Linked DNA regions of Pseudovibrio sp. M1P-2-3. The protein of the gene in region 1 interacts with the protein of each later gene in a pairwise test. Links are inferred from orthologs where the notes say so. Each region holds a gene or a part of one and is shown on either strand. Other genes may lie near its edges. The genes, in order: grpE and groL.

Region 1 (16,679 bases):
AGAGCGAGCTTTTTGCCGCTGACTTAGCAGAGCTTTTGAAACAAGGGGATGTTGTAGCCCTTTCCGGTGATCTTGGTGTGGGCAAATCCACTATTTCACGGGCCTTGCTGCGCCATCTGGCTGCCGACCCGCACCTAGAGGTGCCTAGCCCCACGTTTACACTGGTTCAAGTCTATGATTTGCCACGGCTTTATGTTGCCCATCTGGATCTTTACCGCGTTGAGGAACCTGAAGAGCTGGAAGAGCTGGGCCTTGAGGATACGCTGGAGCAAGGAGCCGCGCTCATTGAATGGCCGGAAATGGGGGATCCTTCTTTCTGGCCCCATGCGCTTTACTTAGAAATCCGAGAGGGGGATACGCCCGATACCCGTGTTGTGAGTGCTTCGTCAGAAAATGAAGACTGGAATGCGCGACTGCAACGCCTGATAGCGCGCCGTGATATTGTGGCAAAGGCTGGCTGGGAGCATGCCCAGCGGCAGTATTTACAAGGGGATGCCTCCACGCGCAGTTATGTGCGCCTCATACAAAACGGTGAAACTGCTATTTTGATGGACAGTCCCGCAAGGTGTGACGAGCCGTTGTTGGCAGACGGGCAGGCCTATAGCCAAGCGGTGCATCTTGCCCAAAACATCGAAGGTTTTCTTGCTGTAGGGCAGGCGCTAGAGGTGCGTGGTTATACGGTTCCCAAAACTCTTGCAGCAAACAAGGAACGGGGTCTTGCTCTTCTTGGTGACCTTGGATCCCGATTTATTGTAGAAGACGGCGAACCTGTAACTGAACGCTACAAGCGGGCCATTGATGTGCTTGTTGACATGCATTCTAATGCGTGGCCGCAAAGCGTTGGGGTGCCCGGTGGCGGACGTTATACCCTTGGGAACTATGATGGCCAAGCACTGTTGCTTGAAGCGGATCTGTTTCTGGACTGGTATCTTCCCTATGCTAAGGGGCAACAGGCTTCAAGGGCAATGCGTGAGGAGTTTCACCGCCTCTGGAGCTGCGCACTGGCACCGCTTGCCGCACTACCGCAGGTGTGGTGCTTGAGAGATTATCACAGCCCCAACCTGTTGTGGATGGACCATGAAACCGGCTTGAAACAGATTGGTTTGATTGATTTCCAAGATGCTGTTATGGGCCCTTCCGCCTATGATGTGGCCTCATTAGTTATGGATGCGCGGGTAGGTGTGTCACACAAACTTCAGGATAGTTTGATAGATTATTACTGTACTCAGGCGCGAGAAAATCTGCTCTCGTTTGATGAAAAACTATTCCGCTATGGTGTTGCCGTTTTGGCGGCGCAGCGCAATACCAAAATTCTTGGGGGTTTTGTACGTCTTGACCAAGCCTATGGCAAACCGGAGTATATCCATAAAATTCCTGGAATTTTGAGCTATCTTAAAAGAGGTTTGGACCATCCTGAGTTAAAAGACCTGAAAGATTTTATGTTGGCAGTGCTTTCGTAAAATACGCAGAAAAACAAAAACACGCAGACCCTATCCTTGGCGTCTCGTTAAGCAAAAATAACTGAAGGCTTTCCATGCAAGCAAACAGCACTATCCAGCCAGAAACCGCAATCATCCTTGCAGCAGGTTTCGGCAAGAGAATGCGCCCCATAACCGCTACCACACCCAAGCCGCTTATTCGGGTCGCGGGGCGGGTTATGCTGGATGTGGCGCTGGAGCGCTATCGGGACGTGGGGGTGAAAACCTGTGTTGTAAACGTGCATTACCTTGCGGACCTTGTGGCAATTCACGCGGAGAACTTTGAGGGCGTTGACATTGTTATTTCTGATGAGCGTGAGGAATTGCTGGAAACGGGCGGCGGTATAAACAAGGCACTTCCCATGCTGGGAGAGCAGCCGTTTTTCACCACCAACTCTGACAGCTTCTGGCTGGAAGGCGTACGGCCCAACCTAGAGATCATGCGCGAGGCGTGGGATGACGAGACTATGGACATGCTTTTGCTGCTGGCTCCCACGGTAAATTCTGTCGGCTACGATGGCAAAGGCGATTTTTCCATCGACGGGCATGGGCGTTTGACACGCCGTGTAGGAGCGGAAGTCTCGGCCTATGCCTATTCGGGAACAGCCCTCATTCACCCGCGTGTTTTCAAGGATGTGCCTGAGGGCGCCTTTTCCCTGAATCTGCTGTTTGACCGCGCCATTCATGAAGGGCGGCTCTACGGGGTGGAAGGGGATGGCCTATGGCTGCATGTGGGAACGCCAGAAGCGTTGAAAGATGCTGAAAGAGCCGTTGCAGCCAGCGCCAATTGATGCCTAATAGGAACCTTGATTAGATTCTTTTAGGAGTGGGGCGTGCAGCACCCGAAACTTTACAGTATTGCGCCAAGTGTTCCGTTTTTGCCAACCGTGGTAGGAGAGCTGCTTGCCGGGCGGTTAATTCCCGGTTTTGATGCGGGCCGTGATCCGTTGGCACTGGCGGATGTGACCATTTATGTGCCCACACGCCGTGCCGCCCGCTCCTTGCCTGATATCTTGCGTGCGCAAATGGGAACCCGTGTAGCGCTGCTGCCTAAAATCCTGCCGCTGGGCGATGTGGATGAGGATGAACATATCCTGAAGGCCGAGCCCGATGGCACCGCACTGCCGCCGGCCCTGTCCACCATGGAGCGGCGCTTGGCCATGACCCAGCTGGTCTGGGCGTGGAAAGGGCACCTGCGCAAGGAACTGTTGAATTTGGGGGAGGACAACCCCTCCGCTGTTCCGGCGTCCAGCGCGGATGCAGCATGGCTTGCCAGTGATCTTCTCACTCTCATGGACGAGGTTCAGACGGAAGAGGCGGATTGGGGCGAACTGGTCAACCTTGTGCCTGATAACCATGCCCAGTACTGGCAGGTTACACTTGAGTTTTTGAAAATCGTTACCGAACAGTGGCCGTTGTATCTTCAGCAAATCAATGTGATGGACCCCAAGGAACGCCGTTCCGCCCTGATCCGGCGGGAAGCAAAGCGCTTGTCCATTGCAAAACCGCGCGGCCCTGTACTGGTGGCCGGTGCCACCGGTTCGGTGCCTGCCACCGCCGAGTTACTTAAGGCGGTATTGCAACTGGAGCAGGGGGCAATTGTGCTGCCCGGCCTTGATATGCATATGGATAAACCCAGCTGGGAAGCGCTGGGCCAAGGACACGGCAACACCCAGCGTGCAGGGCATCCCCAATTCAGTTTTCGCAAGCTTCTTTCTTCTCTTGGCGTGTTGCGCGAGGATGTGAAGGAAGTCGGGGAGGCTCCAGCAGAAGATCTGGTTGCCCGTGAGCGCATTTGCCATGAGGCTTTGCGCCCGGCAGAAACGACCGAGGCGTGGCAGAACTATTTTACCTCTCCACTGGCAAAGCAAAGTGTGAGCGCCTTTGAACGGGTTAAGTTGGTGAACGCCCGCAGCGAGGCGGAAGAGGCTCTGGCACTGAGCATCGCCCTGCGTGAAGCCATAGAAGAGGGCAAGCGCGTTGCCCTTGTTACACCGGACAGGAATCTCTCGCGCCGCGTGGCCAGCGAATTGACCCGCTGGAATATCAGCGTGGATGATACTGCGGGCCGACCGCTGGAGCTCACGCCGCCCACAGTGCTTGCCATGCTGGTGGCAAAGCTTGCCTTGACCGGCCTTGATCCTGTGGAGCTGCTGGCTCTTTTGAAACACCCCATGGCCCGTTTCGGGATGCCGGTAAAAGAGGTGCGTGCAGCTGCTCGTTCACTGGAGCGCGGTGTTTTACGCGGACCGCGAGCAAGGCCCGGCTCCTCCGGCTTGAAAGAAGCAGTTGCTGCCGCCTACGCGCGCAAAGACGCAGTGCATACGCCCCGCTGGAAGAAGCTGGTGGAGGATGACTGGACCGTCGTGAATGATCTGGTGGAAAAGCTTGCCGATGCTCTCGCCCCACTGGAGCAATTGCTGGAAAACCATAGTGATGTAAGCGTGGAAACGCTGGTGCGGGCGCATACGGATGCGCTTTTAAAGATCGCTGAAGGGGAAGATAGCACCCATGAGAAGCTGTTTGGGGAGGAAGATGGCAAGGCGCTGGCACAGGTGTTGACCGAGTTGCTGGATGCCAACGAGAACCACCTTGCCATTCCCGCCTATGAGTGGCCCGGTGTTTTCGCTGCGCTTATCGCAGGGGGGTCTGTGCGTTCCACAAAGCCTGCGGACCCGCGCATTCACCTGCTTGGTCCCATGGAATCGCGCCTGCAGAACTATGATCTTGTGATTTTGAGCGGTTTGAATGAGGGCACGTGGCCCCAGCGCACCCGCAACAGCCCGTGGCTTAACCGGCCCATGAAAGGGCAGATCGGTCTGGACCCGCCAGAGCGACGCATTGGCTCAGCCGCCCATGACTTTGTGAGCATGATGGGCATGGGAGAAGTGATCCTCTCCCGCTCGCAGCGGGTGGATGGAGCGCCTACAGTAATGTCGCGCTGGCTGCAACGCATCTTGACCCTTGCCGGACAGGATGTTGCAAAACGCATGCGTGCGGACGGGGAATGCTATATAGCCCTTGCCAACGGGCTCGACCGTGTTCAAACAAGTGTACGCCCCGCAAAGAGGCCGGAGCCCAAGCCGCCTCTTGTCGCCCGGCCGCAAAACCTCTCCGTCACCGCAGTTGAAACCCTGATCCGCGACCCCTACGCCATTTATGCCCGCAAGGTGCTCAAGCTGGATGAAGTGGAGCCTTTGGGCGGTGTGCCGAACCTTTCTGACAAAGGCACGATCATCCATGACGCACTCGCCAAGTTTCTGGATGAGTGGGATGGGCCGTTTGATGAAAAGGCCGTGCGCGCCCTGTTAGAGGAGGGGGGGCGGTTGTTCCGGCCGCTGGATGCCTTTCCGGAAATCAGGGCGTTGTGGTGGCCCCGTTTTGAGCGTATTGCCGAGGAGTTTGTAGCCTTTGAGCGCCGCCATCAAGGCCGCATTGAACAGCGGATGCCGGAAGTTGCGGGCGCGGCGGATATGAAGAGGCCGGGCTATACCTTCCAGCTGACAGGGCGGGCTGACCGTATTGATGTTTTGAAAGACGGCACCTTACGCCTCATTGACTATAAAACCGGAGCACCGCCCTCGCAAAAACAGGTTGAATCCCTGCTTTCCCCGCAGCTGCCTTTGGAGGTCGCCATGCTCAAACGTAAAGGATTTTGGGATGTTCCGCCTGATCGGCCTGTCTCCTCCATGCTTTATGTGCACTTGAAAGGGGCCAGAGAGGCGCTGCTGGAAAAGCCGGTGGACCCGCAAGAGCGTGACATTGCCGAGCTGGCGGAAGACGCATGGACAAAGCTGGAAAAGCTGGTGGCCGCCTATGAGAACCCCAAGAAGGGTTATCTTTCGCGGGCACGGGTTCTGAAAGAGCGGCAATGGGCAGGCCCCTACGACCATCTGGCCCGTGTGCAGGAGTGGTCCGTTGGCGGTGATGGGGATGAAGAATGATGCAGATACCGCAAAAAACCATTAATGATCAAAAACGGGCAGCCCATCCTGAAAATTCCGCGTGGGTGAGCGCCAATGCGGGCTCTGGCAAAACTTTTGTGCTGGCTCGCCGTGTGATCCGCCTGCTGCTGGCTGGCACCGAGCCGACCCGCATTTTATGCCTGACTTTCACCAAGGCCGCCGCCGCTGAAATGGCGACCCGTGTTTTCGAGATTTTGGCAGAGTGGACCCACATGGACGATGCGGGCCTTGCCAAGGAACTGGAGGTGATTGAGGGCCGCGCTCCCACACCGCCCATTTTGGCCCGTGCGCGGCGCTTGTTTGCCAAGGCACTGGAAACACCCGGCGGTTTGAAAATTCAGACCATTCACGCATTCTGCGAGGCGCTTTTGCACCAGTTTCCGCTGGAAGCCAATGTGGCGGGCCACTTTTCGGTTCTGGATGACCGGATGACTGACGACTTGCTAATGCAAGCCCGTGCCCGCGTGCTGCACCGCGCCGAGGTGGAGCCAGAGAGTGATCTGGGCAAGGCATTGATTTTGCTTATGGACTTGCTGCCGGATTCTGGTGTTGAGAGCGCGTTGTCCGAGCTTATTGGCAAGCGTGATACCTTCCGCCGCTGGGTGGAGGCCTGTGGCTCCCTTGAAAATGCGCTGGATGAACTGCACAGGGACTTTGGCTTGCAAACGGGCGAGACGCTGAGCGACGTGGTGAGCGCGTTTAAAAACGGCTGTTCCATGAGCGAGGGGGAGGTGAAAGCTTTTGCCGAAGCTCTGCGCACTGGCTCCAAGACTGATGGAGATCGGGCGGCCCTGATGCTTAGTGCCATTGAGCAAAAGAATGATGAGCTGTGGCGTGCCAACTGGTTTGAAGTTTTCCTGACCAAAACCCTTTCTCCGCGTAAAGCTCTTGCCACTAAAAAGATCAGGGAAACGTTTCCTGAGGTTCTGGAGCGCATGGAAGCTGAGCAAACGCGTTTGCTTGCTCTCATTGAAAAGCGCAATGCGGCGCAAACGGTGAGTGGGACTATTGCCATTTTGCATTTATCTGATGCGGTTTTGCGCCACTATGAGAGTGAGAAATCCCGTGCGGGCTTTCTGGATTTCGAAGACCTTGTGGTGCGCTCTGCCAAGCTTCTGGCCAACAGTGAGGCGGCCCAGTGGGTGCAATATAAACTGGATCAGGGCTTGGACCACATTCTGGTGGATGAGGCTCAAGACACCAGCCCACGGCAGTGGGAGGTGATCGGGGCACTGGCAGAGGAATTTTTCTCCGGTAAGGGCGCCCGTGAAGAAATCCGCACCATTTTTGCGGTGGGTGATGAAAAGCAGTCCATCTACTCGTTCCAAGGGGCGGTACCTGCCTACTTTGCCCAGATGCGCAAGCACTTTTCTAAGCGGGTAACCGAAGCAGACAAGCCTTTTGAAGCGGTGGAACTGACCCTTTCGTTCCGCTCCACCTCCGATGTATTAGGCGCTGTCGATAAGGTGTTTGCCACTCCGGACGCCTATAAAGGGCTCTCTCAGGACAATGTTGCGCCTGTTCACGAAGCGATCCGGCATAATGATCCGGGCTGCGTGGAATTGTGGCCGCTGGAGGAACCGGAGGAGACCAGTGAGCCGGAGGACTGGACGCAGCCGGTGGACCGTATTGGTAAATCCAACCCAATGATGCGTGTCGCCTCGCGTCTTGCATTGCAAATCAAGGATTGGGACGAGCGTAAGGTTGCAGACCCCGGTGATATCCTGGTGCTGGTGCGAAAGCGCGGGCCTTTTATCGAGGCGCTGAACAGAGAGCTGAAAAAGCTGGACATTCCCACCGCTGGTGCTGACCGTCTGGTACTTTCCGAGCATATAGCCGCAAAAGACTTGGTGGCCTTGAGCCGGTTTTTACTGCTACCTGAGGATGATCTCTCCCTTGCCTGCGTTCTCAAAAGCCCTTTTTTTGGACTTGGTGATGACGATCTTTTCGAAATTGCACACGAGAAGCCGGGAGTAACCCGCCCCGGAACCCTGTGGCACTCCCTTTTGAAGAAAAGTGAGCTCTCCGCAAAATGGCAGGACGTGCGCGAGCAGCTGGATACGTGGCGTGCCCGTGCGGACTATGCACCACCCTTCGAGTTCTTCTCCCGTATTCTTGGGGGAGATGGCTACCGCATGAAATTCCGTCAGCGTATGGGAACGGAAGTGGATGATGTTCTTGATGAATTTCTCTCCCTAACCATTTCCTATGAGCGCAACGGACCTCCCGGTCTGGAAGGGTTCGTGGCATGGCTGGATGCTAGCCCTACGGAAATCAAGCGTGAGCTGAACGCCTCCAAGGGCATGGTGCGGATTATGACCGTGCATGGCTCCAAGGGGCTGGAAGCACCCTATGTGATGCTGGTGGACGACTGCACTGCGCCGGTCTCTTCGAGGCATGATCCAGTGATGCTTGCAAGGCCGCGCGGGGACAGCTCTGCCGTTCCCCCCGGTCTTGTGTGGCTACCGCGTAAAGACTATCGCACCGCGTGGCACGGGGAGATTCTGGAAGAGCTGCGGCAGGGGCAGGTGGAAGAATATCGTCGCTTACTTTATGTGGCGCTCACACGGGCGAAAGACAGGCTTGTTGTATGTGGCTGGTCGCCAAAGCGTGGCCCCCATCAGGACTGTTGGTATCAAACGGTAGAAAATGCCTTGCTGAGTGAAGCACGAGAGGTGCGTGATGCCCAAGGAGCACTGGTAAGCTCCATCTGGACGCAAGGGGACGCCTCAAAGGCCGAGCCTGTCTTGGCACGAAAAGAAATTGCACAGCAAGACAAAGCCGTATCCTTGCCGGACTGGCTGCATAAACATGTGAGCCCGCCGGAGCGCCTGCGCCGTTTGAAACCCTCTGAAGCTTTTGAGGATATGGAAGCCAAGGATGGCATTGAACAGCCACCGGTAATGAATGCACTGGAAGCTGCACGGCAGACGGACAGTTGGCCGCTGGTGCGTGGCCGCCTGACCCACCGCCTATTGGAAATCTTGCCGGATATGCCGGAAGAGGATCGAGCCGAGGCTGTGGAGCGTTATCTGGCGGTTGCCCTGCCTGAGCGCTTTTATGACAACAAGGAAAAGCTTGTTGCTGAAGTCTTCAAGGTACTTGATCGCGAAGAATTGAAGGAATTATTTTCGCCTCAAGGGCGGGCGGAAGTGCCGGTGCAAGGTGTGTTGAGCGCGGAAGGGGTGAAGGACGCGCAGGTTTTTGGTGTCATTGACCGATTGATTGTTGGTGAAGAGACCATCCAGATTGTGGATTATAAAACAAACTCTTGGGTTCCAAATAAAGTTTCTGAGGTTGATCCCACCTATAAGGCACAGGTGGCAATTTACCGCAGGCTGCTAGGAGAACTTTATCCAAATCACCAAATACGTGGGTTTCTGCTCTTTACCGCCGGGCCCAAACTGCTAGAGATACCGGCTGAAATAATGGATAGTTTTAATTTTTAGGCCAAGGTAGGAAATTCGTTTCCTTGACCTTCGGGAGTTGGGTTCCTACTTTCTGTGCCAATGAGTCACGGAAGAGCCTGTGACCCGTACCAACAAAAAGATGAGAGGCATAACATGGCCACTGTGAATGTTAGTGATGAGACATTCGACGCTGAAGTACTGAAAAGCTCTTCTCCGGTTGTTGTTGATTTTTGGGCGACCTGGTGTGGTCCGTGTAAGATGATTGCACCTTCTTTGGAAGAAATTTCCGAGGAAATGGCATCAGATGTGAAGATTGCAAAACTGGATATCGATTCCAACCAGCAATCCGCCATGACCTACGGTGTGCGTTCTATTCCAACCATCATTTTGTTCAAGGATGGTGAGCCCGCTGCAACATTGGTTGGTGCTCAGCCAAAGGGTAAGATTGCCGAATGGATCAAGCAGTACTCCTAAAATTAGTTGGAAAAACTGTTATTGATGGGCATAGCGCCAAAGACTCCGGCTATTCAGGTAGCCGGAGGACTTTTGTTTTTTGAAAACTACCCCTAAATAAGATCGCAATAGATTTGTAAAGTGCTACTGGCTGAGCGAAATGAACGCTTTGCGTAGCTTTGAACGATTGGGATGAGAATGACGAACGAAAGCAAGACACCTAGCCCAGAAGAGACACCGGTAACATCGGAAGAAAATCAGGCCAAGGAAACTGATCAGACCATCGGGGCGCAAGAAACCGAAGCTGAGGCAGATACATTTGCTTTTGAAGACGCCTCTGAAACTCTGCGCACTGAAAATGCGGAAATGAAAGAGCGCGTTTTGCGGGTGATGGCCGAGATGGAAAACCTCCGTCGCCGGACCGAAAAAGAAATTCGTGACGCCAAAACCTATGCGGTTTCAAGCTTTGCCCGCGACATGCTGGTGGTTAACGACAATTTGGGCCGCGCTATAGATGCCCTGCCGGAAGAAGAGCGTTCCGTGGAAGGTTCCAACCTGAAAGTGCTGGTGGACGGCGTGGAAATGGTTGAGCGTGAAATGTTGAACCAGCTGGAAAAGCACGGCGTGAAGCGCCTGTCTCCAGAAGGCGATAAGTTCGACCCGCATTTCCATCAGGCCATGTTTGAAGTTCCAAACCCTGAGGTTCCTAACAACACTGTTGTGCAGGTTGTTCAGGCTGGTTACGTTATTGGTGAACGCGTGTTGCGCCCTGCAATGGTGGGTGTGGCGAAAGGCGGTCCGAAGGTCGCACCAATCGCGGCACAAAAGGAAGAGCCGGGTTCTTCTGCTGAGTAAGCACTAAGACAGGATTTTTCTTTATTCGTTTTGGGCGGGTGCATTCCAATTTGCACGCGCCCTTTTCTTTGACCACAAGATACTGTGGTAACAGGCATTGCTTTAACGGGAAAAAGCTCTATGCCGCGCTTGTTGTTGTGATTGTGAACGTATCACGAGGGTGGGTGCCGATGGCGGACTATATTTGGCAGTATCTGGATTTTCTCGGCGTTGCAGTTTTCGCGCTGACGGGCGGGCTGGTGGCTGCCCGTTTGAAACTTGACCTGATCGCTTTTCTGTTCTTTTGCAGCTTCACAGGCATGGGCGGCGGCACCTTGCGTGATCTGCTTTTGGGTGTTCCCATCTTCTGGGTGGAGAATGAAGCCTATTTGATTGTGTGTGCCTGCGTTACCGTTTTCATGTGGTTCGGTGCTCATATTGTGGAGGCGTTCGACAAACCCTTGCGCTGGCTGGATGCTGTTGGGCTGTCGGCCTACAGTGTCATGGGGGCCGCGAAGGCTCTGTCTGTGGGGGATCACTTCTTTGTTGCCATTCTCATGGGCGTTGCAACAGCAACCTTTGGCGGGATTATTCGCGATGTTGTGGCCAGTCAGCCCTCCGCGCTTATTCAAAGGGATGTTTACTTGGCCGCAGCGTTTGCGGGTGCTTGTTTATATACGGTGATTGACGCGCTCACAGGCGCCAGCAATATAGCTTCCCTTGTGGCTCTTAGTGCTGCACTGTTCCTGCGCGGAGGGGCAATTATGATGGACTGGAAACTCCCCGTTTACACGCCGCGGCGGAAATAGACAAAATGTACCGGTATTCAGCTGCGCAGGAAAGCGTAGCTGGCGGTGGCAAGGTCTGGGATAGCGGCGAAGCTGTTTTCAAAAATGGTCCTTTGTCCATAATATCGGCGCCCTGCCTTGGAGCCTTTACACAGTTCACCAAGGTCTGCGGTGACTTCGCGTGATATTGGGTTATGTGCCCCGTGGCTTTCTATAAAAAATCTGGAAGTATCGAGCAGCAAGGGGTCATAGTTCGGGTAATCTCCGATGGGAGACTGGAGCGTGCTGATGTGGCAGCCCTCTGGTATCCAGCCGCCATTCAGCAGATCAGCCGCCTCAAAGGATGACAGGATAATGATGTCAGCCCCTTGGGCTGCTCCTTCCAGATCGTCTGTCCACGCTGCGTCTATTCCCTCTTTACAAAGAGAGGCGGCAAGTTTGGAGGCGTTCACGGTCTCATTGTCCCATATGAGTACTTTGTGGAGTGTTCTGACCGATGTCTGGGCAAGCACATTCAGTTGGCTGTTGGGAGTGACCCCGATAACCAGCATTTTTGAAGCGTCTTCACGGGCGAGATAACTGGAGGCAAGGGCGTTCACGGAAGCTTCTTTCCATGGCGCTAGCGCAGAGCTATCTAGCACCGCAAGAGGTGCACCGGTCTTTCCTGACTGGAGGAGATAAACGCTGACTGCATGGGCCTGTCCGTCTCCGCTGCCCGAAGGGGTAAAGGTGCTGAGCGTGGTTCCTATGAACCCGCGCTCTGAGGAACCTTGTTCTTTGAAGTTGTTCCACGAAGAAGAAATGAGAAGATGGCTGTTCGCCTCACAGTCAGGTCGCTCAATTTCATTGTAGCAGCGTGGAGGGGAAACAACGCTGCTACGATAAGCCTGCCTGACAGTTTCGATAAGGCTTCGCAAGTCCATTACAGCATTTATTTCCGGTGCTGAAATGACTCGCATGGGGACCTTCTCGTATTTATGCCACCCGTTGGTTATCGGGTGGGGGAGGCTGTTGGTGCTGGAAGCTTTAAGCCCCCGCTTCAATTGCTCAGCCTCGGCACGTAGCGCTTTGGCTTCCTTGCGATTCTGGCGCATACTTTTGCGATATTTGCCCTGTGTGCTCCATGTGGCGACACCTCCAATGAGGATGCCAAGGGCAACGGAGGCAAATATGATCCAGAAAACTGGAACATTGAATGTTAGTGCCGGGTCCCCTTCAACAAACGGATTAAGGGAGATAATGGCACTATGCCGGTTGGCTACTGCAAGAACGATCAGCAGTGCCGCAACGGGAATCAGTACCAGATTCTTCAAGAATCTTCTCAAGGGTCACTCCAAATAAGAGGCTCACTCGCCGATGTCTTCACCATCGTTCAAGCGTTCGCGCATTTCTTTGCCGGTTTTGAAGAAAGGAACAAATTTCTCGTTCACTTCCACCTTCTGGCCGGTTCTTGGGTTACGGCCTACGCGTGCAGGACGGTTTTTAACCGAAAACGCCCCGAAACCGCGCAGCTCAACGCGATCTCCGCGCATGAGAGCTTCTGTAATTTCATCGAGAATCGCATTGACGATGTTTTCTACATCGCGCTGGTATAGATGCGGATTCTGTTCTGCAATACTTTGGACCAATTCAGACTTAATCATTGCGTGCGTCCCCCCACTTGGTATCACCTGACGTATGTGGAGCCTGCCAAACAGACAGCAGTCCGTCAAGCTCACTACCGCTTTCTGTGAGTTTTTTAGCGAAAATTGCTAGATTTTCAAGAATGTTAGCATCCTGCCCCAAGAATAAACTGGATGCTTTGATTTTTAGCAAAGATGTAGCCGACTCTTCCGCCGGTTTCCAGTGAACTATCTTGAGGTTTTTATTCAACCCCTTTTTGCTGACAAGCCAAGCTTTTGCCTCATCTTCACCGCCAATGGCGTCAATCAGGTTCTTTTCCTTGGCTTGATGACCGCTGTAGACTTGACCATTTGCCAGCTGCTGGATTTGTGCAGTGGTAAAACCGCGCCGTTCCGCGACGACATTCATAAACCACTGGTAAGAATCATTGACGAGACTTTCAAGGACAGCAATGGCTTCCGGTGTAGCGGGCTCATAAAAATTCGGTTCGGCTTTCAAGGGAGAGCTTTTCACCGCATTGAGCTTCAAGCCGATCGTGTCAAGAAGGGTCCCTGCATTGCCGTACTGGAACAGGACACCAATTGACCCTGTCATGGAGTTATAGCGGGCAATGATATGGTCTGTGGCGACAGCTGTCATATAGGCGGCAGAAGCACCAACGGTGCCAATGGTTGCGACTACCGGCTTTTTCTGGGAAAGCTCGCGAAGGGCATGATAAAGAGCTTCCCCGCCAGTGGTTGTTCCGCCCGGAGAGTTAATCGAAATGATAACCCCTTCAACCTCTTTCGAGTCTCCAACTTCCTTGATCAGCTCCAGCATCTGCCGGTTTTCGGTGATCGTTCCGGTAATTGCGATGCGGGCGATGTGCTGGATGTGTTTTTTTGAACTGAACTTGCCTCCAGTGACCGCAAAGATGCTCCCAATCGCTATGAGCACTACCAAAAACGCAAAAACACGCCAAAAAGTCAGTTTTCTTCTAAGGCGCAGGCGATCAATCAGTATGTCGCTGTCTAGACTCATGGTCCGATAATCTCTCTGATCAGTGAAACAACAAAATGAAAATCGTGCAGAGGCACTGGGTGCTCATCAGTATACTGTCATCCAGACAATAGAATTTCGTAAATAAAGTCAATTGAAAACAATCGGTTGCGGGGCAAGTTTTCATTTTTTTGAGTGCGTGTAACCCAATGGGCGCATGGAGGCGGGGTGTAGGCAAAAAAAAGCCGCTTTATTCATCAGGAGGTGGGGGGAGCTGAGAATAAAGCGGCATTTGTTTGGCATTTTGCCAGTTGGACTTTACGTCTTTGTAGGTCACTGTTGTTATTGCTGACTGCTCTGAAGGGCCAGCGGATCCAGTGATCTTGTTTCTTGGCGCGAGTGATTAGGGGCATAATCGTTTCGCGCTTTGTGTTGGAAGCCCAATTGCCGATTGCTGCAAGGACGGCAAGTTTTAATATAGGGACTTCCTGACATCCTATGGTTTCGGGCGGACCACAGGATGTTCGTTCGCTTTCATGACTCTGAGAGCTTTTCTTTGTTTCTCCTTTATTACAACAAAGCTACCCAGTGAAAGCATAACTGCAAAAGTCAGGTAGTAAATGAATAGTAAAGACATAGAACTTATGTTCCTGTTGTTCCTGAGATTTATAATACATAATTTGTGCCACTTGAAAATGTGCCGTAATTCGGGATTTTTTCTGAAATGAAGACCAAAAGTTGCTTTTTGCAACAAGGAGATTGCCGACTTGATGCAGTTACATGTGCAGAATGCAAAAATGGCGATTTTTTAATAAAACAGGCGATGAATTCTTGGCAAGTATAAGCCGCATTCGTGTTTATTGCTTAATGATTTACTAAGGGTTTTGAAGGCTTTCCGGCTGGTAACCGGTTGGTGAATGAATGTGAATTTTTGTGTGGGGATGAAGCGTGGCCTGAAAGTCTAGGGCAAACAGGGATACTGGGCAGTTGATCAACGGAGGTTCTCTGGTTATGAGGTTTACACCTGAAATGGAGTGGGTGTTTTTAATTTATCGCCCTTGATATTTTTCAGGTAACAGGGACACTTTAGTCCAAATACAAGAATCATCCACTCGGTGGACTAGGATTTACTGCGATTGACAATTAATCAATTGTATAGCTCATACTTTGCTGTATTTGACGGCGAAAAGCGCCTTTGGGGAAATCAACAAGTTGAACTGCGTGCAAAACTCATCTGAAATCCGTAATAACTGGACCCGTGAAGAGGCTGAATCTCTTTATAATCTGCCATTTAACGACCTGCTGTTTAAAGCGCAATGCGTCCACCGCGAGCATTTTGACCCCAATGAGGTCCAGCAAAGTCAGCTGTTGAGTATCAAGACAGGAGGCTGTCCGGAAGATTGCGCCTATTGCAGTCAGTCTGCACGCAACAATACCGAACTCTCCGCCTCAAAGCTTTTGGAAGTGCAGCGTGTGCTGGACGAAGCTAAAAAGGCGAAGGAAAGCGGAGCAACACGTTATTGCATGGGGGCGGCGTGGCGTTCGCCAAAGGACCGTGACATGCGCGCCATCGAAATGATGGTGGAAGGTGTTAAAGAGCTTGGTATGGAAAGCTGCATGACCCTTGGCATGCTGAGCCCCGATCAGGTTATCCGCCTGAAAGATGCTGGTCTGGATTACTACAATCACAACGTTGATACCTCTGAACGCTATTATAGCGAGGTCATTACCACACGTAAGTTCTCCGACCGCATTGATACGCTCAATATGGTCAAGGACGCGGGTATAAAGGTCTGTTCGGGTGGTATTGTAGGCATGGGTGAGGAAAAAACCGATCGCCTCGACATGCTGGTATCTCTGGCAACCTTGGAAGAGCATCCCGACAGTGTGCCGATCAACATGCTCATTCCAATTGAAGGTACACCGCTTCAAGATGCCGAGCCGGTTGACCCGATCGACTTTGTTCGCCTGATTGCCGTTGCCCGCATCATGATGCCGAAATCCCATGTGCGTTTGTCTGCTGGCCGGACGGAAATGTCTGATGAAACGCAGGCTATGTGTTTTTTTGCTGGGGCAAACTCCATCTTTAAAGGGGAAACACTGCTGACGGCAGACAATCCAGAGGACTCCAAAGACGCAGCGCTGTTCAAGCGTCTTGGCATCCGCCCTATGGGGCTTAAGAGCTGTACATCCGAACATGAACCTGCTGAATAAGCACCAAGGTGCACTTGAGCGTCTGGCAGAACGTGGCAGGTCGCGCTCTTTGCTCAAGGCTCATGGATGCGATTTTTCGTCCAATGACTATCTGGCGCTGACAAAAGCGCCAGAGTTGCTTTTGGCGGCAGAGCAAGCCCTGTCACGCGGTGTTGGCCTTGGGGCTGGCGGATCGCGCCTGTTGCGGGGGAATGATGTTGAGCACGAGGCGCTGGAGCATGAGGCGGCAGCTCTGTTTAATACAGAGCGATCCTTGTTCTTTGGCGGCGGATACACGGCCAACATGGCGCTGTTTTCCACTTTGCCACAGCAAGGCGATCTTGTGCTTTATGACAGCCTTATTCACGCCAGCGCACATGATGGAATGAAGCTGGGCGCAGCTCAAACTATGGCTTTTCAGCATAATCAGGTTGAAGACGCGGAAGCGCGTATTGCCACTTGGCGTCAGCAGGGGGAGACAGGGCGCATCTGGATTGCCTGTGAAAGCCTTTACAGCATGGATGGTGACCGTGCGCCTCTAGGAGATCTGGTCGAACTTGCTGATAGGCATGATGCATTTTTGTTGGTAGATGAAGCCCATGCAACGGGTGTACTGGGCAACGGTGGTCGGGGACTTGCTGCCGCGTTCGAAGGGCGCGAAAACCTTATTTCGCTTCATACCTGCGGTAAGGCACTTGGGGCGTCTGGCGCTCTTGTTTGTGGTTCGGCTGTCTTGATTGACTATCTCATAAACCGTGCCCGTAGTTTTATCTATGCCACTGCGCCGTCTCCGCTTGTTGCTGCTATTGTACGTGCTGCACTTGAGTTGGTGCAGAGCCAACCTGAACGGCGCCAGCGGCTTGCGGACCTTGTGAAGTATACAAATAAAGAAATGGAGCGCCGCTGTGGCCGGAAGGGCAGCGGGACACATATCCAGCCGTTTCTTATTGGCGATGA
Region 2 (15,493 bases), 660 kb from region 1 along the record:
ATGACGCCATCATCACATCCGGCGATACTGTCCGCGATCTACTTTCCCAAAAAGATGTTCCAAATATTTTTCACATCGGACCACACCGTCATCAGAATTTCTTTGAAAAGATTGAATGTAATTCCACTGATGCCAACCAAGCTGATTTGATAGTTTGTACGGGGCTGAGGGACCGTGAAAATGAAAATCCAGAACACTACCGACAGCAATTTGCGGAGTATATCTCCTTAGGCTTGACCATGATTTGCGCAAACCCCGATATTGTTTCAGAACATGGAGACAAATTGGTTTGGTGTGCGGGGTCTTTAGCCCGGCTTTACAATGAAATGGGCGGGCAAGTTCTCACGACTGGGAAGCCCAATCCTCCAATTTATCAAAGTGCACTCAGGCAACTTGAGAACCTAAGCAATACCAAGCTTCCTACCAACAGGATTTTGGCAATTGGGGACGGGCTATTCACCGATATCAAAGGTGCCAATGCCAAAGGTTTGGGAACTCTCTTCCTAAGTGGAGGAATTCATGCAAGTGAATGGCAAGTGGAAGAGAAGGATTTCATGCCGTCGCTCCATATCAGATTGGAGCAGGAAGGCCTGGAAGTTCAATCTGTAATGCGGCGCCTTCACTGGTAAGGCACCGTTTCCTGCATTTGTCGCTTAGCCAAAAAGCTTATCAATGTCGGCTTGATCCGAGGATCCCATTAACGCATCAATATCTCCTTGCGAGACACCTTCTCCAACATGCTGGGGACCGTGCAGAATAAGCTCGCGTGCGCGCTTTTCCTCCTCGGATTCTTCCACTTCATCACTCGCATTTACTTCTTGACTCAATCGTAAATGTTCAATGAAAGTCGATACTCTCTCATCGATAAAGTTCAAAGTGCGTACAACACGGGAAATGCGCTGACCGGTAATATCTTGAAACGCACAAGCCTGAAAAATCTCCATAACCTGCGCATTTACAGTATCCACATAAGCTTCGCTCTCTTCAGGGTCAGCAGCCATAATAGCTTCTGCTGCCTCCATAATAGAGTTTGTCGCCTCCTCGGTAGCAGAAACAATTGCATCAAGCTCTCGGCCTGCCTCTGGAATACGATTGCTTTTCATTTCTGCGACGCGCAGCTTGGCAATCTCACTTTTCATGCGCGCAATTTCGGCACCGATAGCCATAAGCTCTTCGGTAAAATTAGGCTGCACTTGTATAACCGCGTCAGTCATAGACCCAGCCATCACTTCAGCCAGACGCATCACATCATTGAGTGTAATTTCTGTTGTACGAGTCTTGTTTTCCTCAAGAAACTCGATAACGCTTTTAACGTCCAAATTTTCAACAATCGCCATTTTGCATTCCATCAAGCGACTTTTTAGGTGAATACAGAGGTCTAGCACCCTTCTTGAAGACTAAATCCTCAAGACAGCCCCCTCCCCCTCAAAGCCTGTAGGGCACGGCTGTGCCCTAATTAAACTGTATACGATCCTCGATTGGGGGAGAGTTTTAACTCGCGAAAACCGCCTCAATTTTCCCTTTTAGGGTTTGAGCGTTAAATGGCTTCACAATGTAATTGTTAACGCCAGCTTTTTTCGCTGCGATCACATTTTCAGTTTTTGATTCAGCGGTCACCATGATGAACGGTGTTTTACAAAGCGCTGGTTCCTGGCGAACTTGTTTCAAAAGTTCATAGCCTGTCACAGGCTCCATGTTCCAATCCGAAATAACCAGCCCATAGCGGCGCTGCTTCATTTTTTCGAAGGCTTCTTGTCCATCTGCCGCATCATCGATATCGTTAAAGCCAAGTTGCTTCAACAAGTTACGAATGATTCGAATCATGGTCTTATAATCATCGACAACCAAAATAGGCATCTGAAGATCAACGGCCATGTAATACTCCATACTTCCACTGGAGCCCATATTACAGAGCTCTTAAGGCAAAACGACTGGTCTTAAAGGGTGATAGAAACTCTCGTAAAGAGAATCAGTTGCAGCTCACCTGACCCCACACATATAGCAAAATTAACATCTATGATTGAATGTTAGGTTAATTTTACCAACTTTATCAGCTAGGCTAAGGGTTCAATTGTCTTTTACCCCATTTATTTGATAGATTGACAGTCCTAGAATTACAACTATTTGTCTCTAGTAAATAGGAATTGGGAATGCTTACGCTACGCGCTTTATCATTTGAAGACCTAAAAGTGGGCATGGTGGAGGAGCTAAAAAAATCTGTTAGTTCCCAAGATATTGTCGGCTTTGCTGAAATATCGGGCGACAGAAACCCTATTCACCTCTCCGAGCATTTTGCTGCAAAAACACCCTTTAAAAGCCGTATAGCTCACGGCCTTTACACCGCTAGTCTGATCTCTGCAGTTTTGGGAACACGCCTGCCGGGTCCTGGCGCTATATATCTATCCCAAACTCTTAAATTTATGGCCCCAGTTTTTATTGGTGATGATGTTCTGGTTCGCGTCGAAGTCGGGGAGCTTATCCCAGAAAAATGCCGAGCCCTGCTTAAATGCACATGTTCTGTCGATGATAAAATCGTCCTTAAAGGCGAGGCTATTGTAAAAGTTCCAACACGTAGCGAGCTGGACGTCCCTGTTTAAAACTTTGATATCGGCTCACCCCACTGATTTACACTTTGCCACTTTGCAACAGATATGTTGTATAGACTTCGTCTTTTTACTCGGAGACAGCAGTCGGATCAGGAAACTGGAACACGTAGTTTATGAATGAGAACCCAGCGCAGGCCAAACCTTTTACTGTTCTAACAGATCTTTCCGCGGTGCCAGAGCATCTGCGCGGAGGAGTTGTAGCCATAGGAAATTTTGATGGCGTACACCGAGGCCATAGAGCAGTTCTTGATCTCACCTTGCAAGAGGCGAAAAAGCAAGGTGTTCCAGCTCTGGCAATGACATTCGAACCTCATCCTCGGACATTTTTCAAACCAGATGCACCTGTCTTTCGCTTAACACCCGCTCATGCAAAAGCCGAAATATTACAGGCAGCAGGCCTCGACGGTGTTATTCAAATTCCATTCAACAAAGACTTTGCTGGAATGTCCGCTGAAAGTTTTGTCGAAGACATCTTGGTTGACAAGCTTGGCATTACACAAAGCATCACTGGCTATGATTTTCATTTTGGAAGACAGCGAAAGGGAACACCAAAATTCCTCAAAGCTGCTGGAAAAGCCAACGACTTTCATGTGACAATTGTTGGCGCTGAAAAAGATGAGGGGCAAGACGTTATCTCCTCCAGCCGTATACGCACAGCTTTAGCCGATGGCGACATAGCGTTGGCAAACGGCTTGCTTGGTTACCGTTTCTTCGTGGAAGCTACTGTTCAGCACGGAGAAAAACGTGGACGTGACCTCGGCTACCCCACCGCAAATCTGAAACTGGCTGACAACTGTATCTTGAAATACGGCATTTATGCTGTGAGAGTTATGGTGGATGGAAAACTCCAGGACGGCGTCGCCAGCTTTGGAAGCCGTCCAACATTCGACAATGGCGCCCCTCTTCTCGAAGTTCACCTCTTTAATTTTTCTGGGGACCTCTACGACAAAGAACTACAGGTTTTCATACTTGGCTTCATTCGCTCCGAATTAAAGTTCGATAGTGTGGAAGCGCTTATTGCTCAAATGGATCAGGACAGCGCTGAATCGCGGGCAATTATTGCCTCTGTTCAGCCTCTTTCTGATCTGGACAGAGCTCTCTAGGCATTCCACCCAAAAGAAAACACATCAGCTCCAGGCCCTTTAACCCGCAGGCATATAAATTTGCAGTTTATCATTCACTCCTCTTTATTCCCTGTGAAAGCGCTGCTAAAAGCATCTCCATGTTTTGTGTAGTGGACATTCCTTGCAGCTATTTGCACCAAAGCAGCTTGGCAGGGCACAAATCGCCAGTGACTTTTGGAAAAGTGGCAGCGCGAATTATTGGCCCGGCCTTCGGCTGAGGCGCCCTTTAGTGTGCGCCCCGAAGGACCGGGACCTTGCTTTAGCCCTTAAAGCTAAAACCCTGTTTCATACGTGCTTTTTATACTCAAGCACTGCAATTCCTAGATTTACGGCAACATTGCCTCTGACTTACCGGATATAATTATGACTGAGAGTGCGACCAGAGATTACTCCGAGACGCTCAATCTGCCAAAGACTGACTTTCCAATGCGGGCCGGCCTTCCTAAGAATGAGCCTAAAATCCTTGAGCGCTGGAAAGAGGAAAACCTTTTTAAACAGCTGCGGGAACAGGCTGCTGGTAAGCCAAAGTTTATCCTTCACGATGGCCCCCCCTATGCAAACGGTAATATCCATATTGGTCATGCATTGAACAAAGTCCTGAAGGACATCATCAACCGCTCCATGCAGATGCAGGGCTACAATGCCCATTATGTGCCGGGTTGGGATTGTCATGGGCTGCCCATCGAATGGAAAATTGAAGAGCAGTACCGTAAAAAAGGCAAAAATAAAGACGCTGTTCCGGTCAATGAATTCCGCCGAGAGTGCCGTGACTTTGCAGGCAAGTGGATTGATGTTCAAAAAGAAGAATTCAAGCGTCTAGGCATTGAGGGTGATTGGAGCAATCCATACCTCACTATGAACTATGACAGTGAAGCGATCATTGCCAAAGAACTGATGAAGTTTGCCAGTTCTGGCCAGCTGTATCGCGGTTCCAAGCCAGTCATGTGGTCCATCGTTGAAAAAACCGCTCTTGCCGAAGCAGAAGTCGAATACGAAGATCACGAGTCCCACGCCATTTGGGTCAAGTTCCCTGTTCTCACAGGCGACGAAGCTCTTGTTGGCAAGAATGTCGTTATCTGGACTACAACTCCTTGGACGATTCCCGCAAACCGTGCAATTTCGTTCTCTAATACCATTGGATATGGGCTCTATAAAGTTACACAGGCAGCTGACGACAATTGGATAAAGGTTGGAGAAGAAATTATCCTGGCACACGCTCTGGCCGAGAGTGTCTTTAAATCAGCACGTGTTGATGCCTTTGAAAAGGTTGCTGATGTCGATCCTTCCAAAATCGAATATTGCGCTCACCCATTCCGTGGCGCAGCCGAAGCAAATGGGTACTACGACTTCTTCGTTCCAATGCTTTCCGGTGAGCATGTAACGGAGGATGCAGGTACAGGTTTTGTGCACACTGCCCCCGGTCACGGTGCAGAAGACTTCCAAATGTTTCTAGACAATCGTGAAGCCTTTAAAAAGGCCGGTACGGAACAAGTGCCTTTGACCGTTCAGGAAGACGGGGCTTACTACCCGCATGTGCCTTTGTTTGAAGGAAAATACATTCTGGACCGTAAAGGCAAAGACGGATCAACCAACAAAGCTGTTATAGAAAAGCTGAATGAAGTTGGTTCCCTTATTGCGCGGGCTAGAATCAAACACTCTTACCCGCACTCCTGGCGCTCCAAAGCTCCACTGATTTTCCGCAATACTCCGCAGTGGTTTGTCTACATGGATAAAGAGCTTTCCCAAGAAGCTCAAAAGGACACACTGCGCGGGCGAGCTCTCAAAGCAATTTCAGAAACCCGCTTTGTTCCCGCCTCCGGTCAGAACCGCATCAATAACATGATCGAATCACGTCCTGACTGGGTTCTTTCCCGCCAGCGTGCGTGGGGTGTGCCCATCTCCATTTTCGTCAATAAGGAAAGCGGAGAGGTATTGATTGACGACGCTGTCAACGACCGCATAGTTGAAGCTTTCACCAATGAAGGGGCCGACGCGTGGTTTGAAGACGGTGCTACACAGCGTTTCCTAGGAGAAGCCTACAAGGCTGAAGACTTCGAGAAAGTTGATGACATTCTCGACGTATGGTTTGATTCAGGCACAACACACGCGTTTTGTCTGGAAACTCGCGAAGAACTGTCTCCCAAGCGTAAGGGTATCGGCGGAGATGATTACGTTCTTTACCTTGAAGGTACAGACCAACACCGCGGCTGGTTCCACTCTTCCCTTTTGGAGAGTTGTGGCACGCGTGGCCACGCCCCATACGATGCTGTTGTAACCCATGGCTTTACCATGGACGAGCATGGCCGCAAGATGTCAAAGTCTCTGGGCAACACCGTAGCTCCGCAAGATATCATCAAGCAGTATGGTGCGGATATTCTACGCCTATGGGTTGGGTCCGTTGATTACCTTGACGACCAGCGCATTGGGCCAGAAATTATCAAGACTAACGTAGATGCGTATCGCAAACTGCGTAATACTTTGCGCTTCATGCTTGGAGCTCTGGGCCATTACAAAGGTGAAGAGATTGCTCTTGAAGACATGCCTGAGCTGGAACAGCTCATGCTGCATCGCCTGTCAGAGCTGGATGAAGTTGTTCGTGCAGCTTACAGCTCATTCGACTTCAGGAAAATCTTCTCCACCTTGTTCAACTTCATGACCGTTGAGCTGTCGGCTTTCTACTTCGATGTAAGAAAAGACGCTCTTTACTGTGACCCTCAGTCTTCTGTGAAACGTAAAGCAAGCCTTTATGTGATTGACCAGCTGTTCCGTCATTTGGTCACATGGCTCGCCCCTATCCTGCCATTCTCATCTGAAGAGTGCTGGACATATCGCAATGGCAAGGATAGCCAGTCCGTTCATCTGGAACAGTTTGCTGTTATTCCTGAAAACTGGAAAAACAATGAGCTTGCCCAGAAGTGGGAAAAAATTCGCAGTGTTCGCCGCGTCATCACAGGCGCTTTGGAAATCGAACGCCGGGAAAAGCGAATTGGTTCCTCTTTGGAAGCACATCCAACCGTGTATATCACCAATCAGGACTTGCTGGGTGCTCTTGAAGGGTTGGATTTGGCGGAAATTGCCATCACCAGCCAGATTGCAATTAGTACAGAAGCATCCCCTAATGGTGCCTTTACTCTGGATGAGATTGAAGGCGTGGGCGTCATTCCTGCCCTTGCAGAAGGGCAAAAGTGCGCACGCTCATGGAAGATTCTCCCTGAGGTTGGTAGTGATCCAGAATATCCGGATATTACTTTGCGTGATGCAGCAGCAATGCGGGAACTGGAAAGCGCAGCAAAATAGCTGCGCACTTTCCCACTATTCTGTGCAACAAAGGGAACAGAATGAAAAGCCAATGGACTTGGGGGCGTTATAGCCCCCTTATTGCACTCATCGCCACTATCGGTGCAGCGTTAGACCAGCTGGCGAAGATCTGGGTAGTCCATATCTATGATATGGCAAACAATGTCTTCATTTCCGTGCTGCCAGTATTGGATATTGTTCTGGTCTGGAATCGCGGTGTTTCCTACGGACTTTTCCAGCAAGATCACCCAATTGGACGATGGGCCCTCGCAGTTTTCACCGTTCTGGCTGCAATTGCCATCTGGGTTTGGGGTGTACGAAGCTCCAGCAAACCTTTATCCATATATCTTGGACTAATACTCGCTGGGGCTATCGGAAACGGTATTGATCGTATCTACTACGGGCAAGTGGTGGATTATCTATATTTCCACGTGAACAGCTTTTCATGGTATGTTTTCAACCTTGCCGACGTTTGGATCGTTCTTGGCGCAGCCGGTCTGTTCTGGGACAGTTTATTTTCAAAGAAAAAGAAGAAAACTTAACCTTATTGCTGCCTCAAACGTCAGTATGTAGGGGATTGGGAACTTTTCTAAACACGATTTTGCCAATTGGTGCCTAGTGGTGCTGCGAATCCCAAGGTATGCTAACCAAAACAGTGTTACTTAATTCTAAGGCAAGCTATAAGGTTATTCGTTAAGTGCTGTGCCTCTGCTGCAATTTGCAAAACAAGGAAGTTTAAAGTGCGTAGTCGGATTGGAACTCTTTTGCTGAAAACATCAGCTGCAACAACACTCTGCCTTGCTGTAGCAGGATGTGTAAGCGGAACTGATGGTTTTTCGGATGGTACCGAGAAAACAAAAGCAGAAGGAGACCTGATCGGCTCTGTTCTGACAGTTATTGGCGCTAAAGCCTCCAAAGGCGAGCCTATTAGCTACACCGAACGTGCTCCACTGGTTATGCCATCTGATAGAAAACGCTTACCAACTCCCGATGAGCGCGCTGTTGCTGACCTTGCTGCCAACTGGCCCAAGGACACACGCGATCAGGAAATGGCAGAACTGCGTGAGTTCTTTAAAACAGAAGACGGCAAGCCTCTTACAGCGGCTCAAATGGCCGCAGCACATGAGCTGACAAAGAACCTTCCTAAGCAGCAGAGAAACCGGATCCGCGAGCTTCAAGATGAGCGCATCATGGACGGCAAACCGCTGACACCACGCGAACTCCAGCAAATGAGCCGCGACTTCAAAGCAGCAAAAGCCAAAATTGCTGATGACAAAACGGCATTGTGTGAGCTGACCTCCGATAACGAGGTAGATCTGGCAACTTGTAAGTTGGAGCGCCGCTACCTGACACAGCCTCCACAGGCCTACAACATTCCAGCAGCCGGATATACTGTGAGCGTTTCTCCAGAAGACGACGAGGAAGAGTTCAAGAAAAAACGGAACACCGCTGCAGTTGACGATGGTGCACGGATTGATCTTGAAACAGGCATCCCCCGTTAAACCTTGGGAACTGTTATTTAAAAGTTAGAAGGCTCAAGAATACCAAGCGCGGCACCTACCGCGCTTTTTTCATTTCTACTTCACTATGTGACAAATAATTCATAGTGATCTCATCATTTGATGCCATATAGATAAAGCCCACCTCAACAAAGGATAGTACCGCGTGCGAGCAGCATCTCTTGTAAAAGCTTTGGCATTGGGCCTTTTTCTCAGCTCCCCCGCCTTTGCACTGGAAAAGCCCCCTAGCCCTTCAGAAAATAAGGCTTTCAAACAAATCCAGATTGGTGGAGAGGTTGAAACGAAAACTCTGGACAACGGCATGCAGGTGGTGGTGATTCCCGACCACAGATCCCCTGTGGTTACCCACATGGTCTGGTATAAAGTGGGCGCTGCGGATGAAAAGCCCGGAAAGTCCGGAATAGCCCATTTTCTTGAACACCTTATGTTCAAAGGCACCACAAATACACCAGAAGGAGAGTTCTCCCAAAAGGTATCTCAGGTTGGCGGTCAGGAAAACGCTTTCACATCCTCAGACTATACAGCCTACTATCAGCAGGTTGCCAAAGAACACCTCCCAATGGTTATGCGCTATGAAGCCGACCGAATGGAAAACCTTGTTCTAACAGACAAGCAAGTTCTTCCTGAACGTGATGTGGTGCTTGAAGAACGTGCCATGCGCATTGACAACAGCGCGGCCGCTCAATTGGCCGAAACCTTTAACCAGATGATATTCACAAATCACCCCTATGGTACGCCTGTTGTCGGCTGGGAGGGCGAGATTGCGAACCTCAACAAAGAGGACGCCATCGAGTTTTACAATACCTACTATACACCCAATAATGCTGTACTGGTGGTTGCCGGTGATGTGACGATGGATGAGGTGGCCCCGCTTGCCAAAGCCACCTATGGAAAACTGGAACGCCGCGCTGAGCCAGGGGAACGTATTCGTCCGGAAATCCAAAATGTTCGGGGTGAGCGGGAAGTTACTCTCCTTGATCAGCGGGTCGCGCAACCCTCCCTACAGATGGGCTGGGTTGTTCCCAGTTACACGACTGCCGATAACCGTGAAGCAGAAGCTCTAGACATTTTCGCAGACATTCTTGGTGGCGGCACAAACTCGCGCCTGTACAAGCGGTTGGTTGTTGAAGAGAAACTGGCAACAAGCGCAGGCAGTTGGTACAACTCAACTGCGGTTGACGACAGCCAGCTCAAGGTTTTTGCCACGCCTGCAGATTCAATAGAACTGAGTACTATCGAGAACAAGTTAGAGGCTGCAATTGCAGATATTGCACAAAACGGCGTAACCAATGAAGAAGTCGAGCGTTCCAAACGCTCAATGCTCGCCTCTGCCATATACGCTCAAGACAAGCAGAGCGCACTTGCCCGCTTGTTTGGTGCAACCCTGACCACTGGTGGGACGGTAGAGGATGTTCAAAGCTGGCCCGAAAATATTATGAGTGTTACTCCCAAAATGGTGCAGAGTGTAGCTCAAAAGTACATTCAAGCCCCCGCAGCGAAAGGCTATTTGCTGCCTGCCCCAGCCCCTCAAAAAACCTCGAAGGCCAAACAGGAAGGAAATAACAGCTAATGAAAAAAAATAGCTTATTTCCGTTAGTCTATGCTCAGGCAATTTGCACCTGCGTACTCGCCTTACTTCTGTTCCCGGTCGCTTTCTTGCAAACCGCCAAGGCCTTCGAGATTCAAGAGGTCACCAGTAAGAGCGGCATCAAGGCCTGGTTGGTGGAAAACTACAGCGTGCCCATTATTGCCATGGAGTTTTCTTTTCAAGGCGGCAGCACTCAAGATCCAAAAGAACAACTGGGTTTAACCAACCTCCTTTCGTACACACTGGATGAAGGTGCAGGTGACTTGAATTCCCAGCAATATCAACTCGCATTGGAAGACCTGACCATGTCTGTGGGCTTTAGAGCGGGGAAAGACCGGTTTTACGGTTCCATGCGCACTCTTCAGCCCAATTTAACAGAGGCAGTAGAAATGTTGAGGCTCGCAATCAATGAGCCACGTTTTGACCCGGAACCCGTTGAGAAAATCAAATCTCAAATCATCACTGGCATTAGACGCGCCCAAAAACAACCGGACGCCATTGCCGCCCGAGCACTGAGCCAAATGCTCTTCCCCAATCATCCTTACGGCCAAACGAGCTTGGGAACCGAGGCGAGCGTCTCTACGCTGACAAGCCAGAACCTGCGGGATTTGAAAGCTAAACTTTTTGCTAGGCAAGCTCTGAATATCGGCGTGGTGGGCGCAATCAATGCCGAGCAACTGGCGGAGGCTCTGGACAAAGTCTTTTCCAAACTCCCTGAGAAGGCACTGCTTCAAACAATACCTGACATCATTCCTGTTGAAGGGGAGAAGCAAGAGATCGCCTTCAAAGCTCCTCAATCTACTATCCAGTTTGCCCTACCAGGTCTGGAACGCACTGACCCTACCTTTATTCCAGCCTATGTGATGAACCATATTTTAGGGGGTGGCTCCTTCACTTCTTGGCTGTATGAGGAGGTTCGCGAGGAGCGTGGCCTTGTGTATTCCATCGGCACCTACCTCGTGCCCTATGAGCACTCAGCCCTCCTCATGGGAGCTACCGGTACGCGCAGTGAGAATACAGAAAAAGCCCTTGCTATTATTGAAGAGCAATTGGCACGCATGGGAACTGACGGTCCTACAGAAGAAGAACTCCAGAAAGCAAAAGGCTATATCACAGGGTCCTATGCCCTGAACTTTGACAGTTCCGGTGCAATCGCCCTTCAACTTGTCGGCATTCAAAACGCAGATCTGGGTATCGATTATATTAGTGAACGCAATGACAAGGTGAATGCGGTCACCTTGGATCAAGTTCGCTCAGTGGCATCTGAACTCTTGAAAGATAAAAAACCTTCAATAGTAGTTGTCGGACCGATCAACTAGACAAGCTCTCGACGACCGGCTCCGATAGGAAGGCTCCTATATGAGAGGCCTCCTATTGGAGCAATATCGCCCCTAGGTAGAAACTGCAGAAATTGGTCTTCGCATTTTTTCAAAACCCCCTACTCCATATGCCATAGTGATTTGAAACTATAGATTAATCCAAACTGCGAGCTTTTATTGTCCTCTAAAACTTAAAAGAGTATACCTTTAAAAATGGCAATGAAGAATCACGACTAATTTATCGCGGGGAATGTCATGGAAGAACAAAAGGTTGCTCTGAAAAAGCTAAGGAAATTCACCGCCTTTACAGCATTTTTCCTGTTTGCCAGTCCAGCGATCTCTTATGCTGAGCAACCTTCATCTCTCCCCATCTCTAGTGGGCTGCAAAAAGCCTACACCGCCTATGAAAATGCATGGACCAACGCCCCTTTAGGGTTCTCTGCTGCCAAGTTCATCAAATCTCCAGCTAAAGCCTACGGTATCTATGAGGACCGAGAGCACTCCACTTACCATAATGGCGAGAAGATTATTGTTTATGCCCAGCCAGTTGCCTACAAATTCCAAGAGGAAAACGGTCAGTATTCACTCAAGCTCAACGTAGACTTTGAGGTTCGAAACAAATCCGGCCAAATCATCACATCCAATGAAAATACAGCATCCTTCAAACACTCCGCCTCTGAGAAGTTTTATGAATATCAAACCAGTCTGAGTTTCTCCCTTGAGGGCTTTCACGAGGGAGACTATCTTCTTTTTGTTCGTATGAATGACCTTGTTTCAGGGGATCAGGGCGATTTCGAGCTCCCCTTTTCCATTGTCCCGGCAGCTATTCATGAGTAGCAGAATCACCCTAAAACGGCCTCGGGATCTAGACTAAATTTACCCAGCGCCCCTGCACTCAATCTTACTTATAATTAGTTATATTTGGCATAATCCCCCCTTCAACTCGCCTATCCTTCCTCTGAAATCTCTAGGGATTTAACTTTTTTTACTGGCAGTTCCTTGACAGTTTCATATACCGAAACTACATCAGTTGCGGTCATTGGCACTCTGCCTTTGGGAGTGCTAATGACTGTGGAGTTCGCTTCACAACTCTCAAAGTTTTAACCATTGAGCTCGGCTGCTGCCTATGAGGGGCGCCACGCATGAGAGGATAGCAAATATGGGTTTTCGTCCGCTACACGACCGCGTAGTCGTTCGCCGCATTGAGTCCGAAGCAAAAACTGCTGGTGGCATCATCATTCCAGATACTGCACAGGAAAAGCCACAGGAAGGCGAAATCATCGCTGTTGGTACAGGTGCACGTAAAGACAACGGTGAAATCGTTGCTCTCGACGTCAAAGCTGGTGACCGTGTTCTGTTCGGGAAATGGTCCGGCACTGAAGTTAAGATCGACGGTGAAGACCTGTTGATCATGAAGGAATCCGACATCATGGGTATCCTGGCTTAATTGCAGCCAAGACGCACACGATCCCTTCAATCTACAAGTATCAAAGTGAGACAAAACCATGGCTGCTAAAGAAGTCAAATTCGGTACAGACGCCCGCGATAAAATGCTTAAAGGCGTTGATATCCTCGCAAACGCTGTAAAAGTTACTCTCGGCCCTAAAGGCCGTAACGTTGTTCTGGACAAAGCTTTCGGCGCACCACGCATCACTAAAGATGGCGTTTCTGTTGCGAAAGAAATCGAGCTGGACGACAAGTTCGAAAACATGGGCGCACAGATGGTGCGTGAAGTTGCTTCCAAAACCAACGACATCGCTGGTGACGGTACAACAACTGCAACAGTTCTTGCACAAGCCATCGTTAAAGAAGGCGCAAAGTTCGTTGCAGCTGGCATGAACCCGATGGACCTGAAGCGCGGCGTTGATCTTGCTGCTGCTGCTGCGGTCGCAGACCTGACATCCCGTTCCAAGTCTATTTCTTCTTCTGAAGAAGTTGCACAGGTTGGTACAATCTCTGCAAACGGCGACACACAGATCGGTACTGACATTGCTGAAGCAATGCAGAAAGTCGGCAACGAAGGCGTTATCACTGTTGAAGAAGCTAAGTCTTTGGAAACAGAGCTTGAAGTTGTTGAAGGTATGCAGTTCGACCGCGGTTACCTGTCACCTTACTTCGTGACTAACGCTGAAAAAATGATTGCTGATCTGGAAAAGCCACTTATTCTCCTTCACGAGAAGAAGCTTTCCAACCTGCAGGCAATGCTTCCTTTGCTTGAAAGCGCTGTTCAGTCCTCCCGTCCACTGCTGATCATTGCAGAAGACGTTGAAGGCGAAGCTCTTGCAACTCTCGTTGTGAACAAGCTGCGCGGTGGCCTGAAAATTGCTGCTGTTAAAGCTCCTGGCTTCGGTGATCGTCGTAAAGCAATGCTTGAAGACCTCGCTATCCTGACCGGTGGTACAGTTGTTTCCGAAGATCTCGGCATCAAGCTGGAAAACGTAACTATCGACATGCTCGGCACTGCCGACAAGGTGAACATCTCCAAAGAGAACACCACTATTGTTGACGGTTCTGGCGACAAAGCTCAGATCGAAGCACGTGTTGCTCAGATCAAAGCTCAGATTGAAGAAACTACTTCCGACTACGACCGTGAAAAGCTGCAGGAACGTCTTGCCAAGCTTGCTGGCGGTGTTGCAGTTATCCGCGTTGGCGGTGCAACTGAAGTTGAAGTTAAAGAGAAAAAAGACCGTGTTGACGATGCACTGAACGCAACACGCGCAGCTGTTGAAGAAGGTATCGTACCAGGTGGTGGTACAGCTCTGCTTCGTGCAAAAGCTGCGGTTGCCAAGCTTTCTTCTGAAAACGTTGACATTGAAGCTGGTATCAAGATCGTTCTTCGCGCTCTTGAAGCTCCAATTCGCCAGATCGCTGAAAACTCCGGCGTTGAAGGTTCAATCGTAGTTGGCAAGATCCAGGACAACATTAAAGACGAAACTTTGGGCTTCAATGCGCAGACCGAAGAATACGTCAACATGATTGAAGCAGGTATTGTTGACCCAACTAAGGTTGTACGTACAGCTCTTCAGGACGCAGCATCTGTTGCTGGTCTCTTGATCACAACTGAAGCTATGGTTGCTGAACTGCCTAAGGCAGACGGCCCTGCAATGCCTCCAATGGGCGGCGGCGACATGGGCGGCATGGGCGGTATGGGCTTCTAAGCCACGCTTCCAAACGCTTTTAATCAATCTGGGCACCTTTCGGGGTGCCCTTTTTGTTTGCGGCAGCTGCCTTTTTCTGGAAATTCTGTAGTTTGGAGCGGGTATCACAATTTCCTTGAACCCATTTGCGATTTGCTATCCAATTCCGTAGATCTCTTTAAATAAAATTTAGAATGCTTGGGGCACACTTCATGGAAAAATCGGCATTAGTTTTAGGCTCATCAGGTTTGATCGGTTCCAGCCTGCTCTCCCAATTACTCGAGAATGACCGCTATAGTTCCGTATCCGCCTTGGTACGCAGTGAGATACCTTTAAAGCACCCTAAGCTCAAACAGCATGTGGTCGACTTCTCAAACCCCGCTACATTGTCCTCCCTCGTAAGAGCTGATGATGTTTTTTGTTGTTTGGGAACCACTCAAAAGACAGCAGGATCAAAGGAAGCTTTCTATGCGGTCGACTTTACTCTCATTCACGAACTGGCAAAGCTCGCGAAGGCCAGTAGCGCTGAGCACTTTTTGCTGATTTCCTCAATTGGGGCCAACCCAAAGTCTTCAAGCCTCTACTTGAAAACAAAGGGGCAGCTGGAGCAGGCTATAACTGATCTGAAATTTTCAAAGCTGAGTATATTCAGACCTTCCCTCTTGCTTGGGGAGCGCAAAGAATTTCGCTTCAAGGAAACACTCTCCGCAGCCGTTTTGGGCCCGCTGGAAATATTCATGCAAGGTCCATTGCGCAATTACCGGCCCATCACTGCGAGGCAAGTTGCCAAAGCAATGCAAACCGCTGCCAATAACGGAGTCGGCAAAAACACACTTTACTTGTCCAGCGAGATTGCAAGAATGTAAGTACAGTCGGGTTTACGAATTTACGAAGCCACCGAT

The links.
Region 2: the proteins of grpE (region 1) and groL interact in binary tests that used the Escherichia coli proteins (3 or more experiments, as listed by UniProt). The link is inferred for Pseudovibrio sp. M1P-2-3 from one-to-one orthologs.

What each region holds. Positions count from the first base shown.
Region 1 is NZ_JARRCW010000001.1:4,143,729-4,160,407, reverse strand. Bases 8,487-11,332 are described here. They hold grpE (nucleotide exchange factor GrpE), read left to right. Parts: upstream 8,487-9,504; coding sequence 9,505-10,161; downstream 10,162-11,332. Other genes in these bases: P6574_RS18200 (lipopolysaccharide assembly protein LapA domain-containing protein), read right to left, coding at 10,967-11,332; P6574_RS18205 (trimeric intracellular cation channel family protein), read left to right, coding at 10,332-10,949; trxA (thioredoxin), read left to right, coding at 8,953-9,327; addA (double-strand break repair helicase AddA), read left to right, coding at 8,487-8,892. Also shown: tRNA (adenosine(37)-N6)-threonylcarbamoyltransferase complex ATPase subunit type 1 TsaE, read left to right, coding at 1-1,460; P6574_RS18230 (nucleotidyltransferase family protein), read left to right, coding at 1,535-2,269; double-strand break repair protein AddB, read left to right, coding at 2,312-5,422; more of addA, read left to right, coding at 5,419-8,486; more of P6574_RS18200, read right to left, coding at 11,333-12,241; P6574_RS18195 (integration host factor subunit beta), read right to left, coding at 12,275-12,571; signal peptide peptidase SppA, read right to left, coding at 12,564-13,571; biotin synthase BioB, read left to right, coding at 14,733-15,743; P6574_RS18180 (8-amino-7-oxononanoate synthase), read left to right, coding at 15,727-16,679. UniProt on the Escherichia coli protein: Participates actively in the response to hyperosmotic and heat shock by preventing the aggregation of stress-denatured proteins, in association with DnaK and GrpE. It is the nucleotide exchange factor for DnaK and may function as a thermosensor.
Region 2 is NZ_JARRCW010000001.1:3,476,696-3,492,188, forward strand. Bases 12,352-15,285 are described here. They hold groL (chaperonin GroEL), read left to right. Parts: upstream 12,352-12,959; coding sequence 12,960-14,612; downstream 14,613-15,285. Other genes in these bases: groES (co-chaperone GroES), read left to right, coding at 12,614-12,901; P6574_RS15290 (NAD(P)H-binding protein), read left to right, coding at 14,804-15,285. Also shown: P6574_RS15225 (TIGR01459 family HAD-type hydrolase), read left to right, coding at 1-629; P6574_RS15230 (protein phosphatase CheZ), read right to left, coding at 654-1,337; P6574_RS15235 (response regulator), read right to left, coding at 1,492-1,875; P6574_RS15240 (MaoC family dehydratase), read left to right, coding at 2,151-2,597; P6574_RS15245 (bifunctional riboflavin kinase/FAD synthetase), read left to right, coding at 2,720-3,709; ileS (isoleucine--tRNA ligase), read left to right, coding at 4,094-7,027; lspA (signal peptidase II), read left to right, coding at 7,069-7,569; P6574_RS15260 (hypothetical protein), read left to right, coding at 7,768-8,529; P6574_RS15265 (M16 family metallopeptidase), read left to right, coding at 8,693-10,117; P6574_RS15270 (M16 family metallopeptidase), read left to right, coding at 10,117-11,454; P6574_RS15275 (hypothetical protein), read left to right, coding at 11,710-12,291; more of P6574_RS15290, read left to right, coding at 15,286-15,457; P6574_RS15295 (hypothetical protein), read right to left, coding at 15,470-15,493.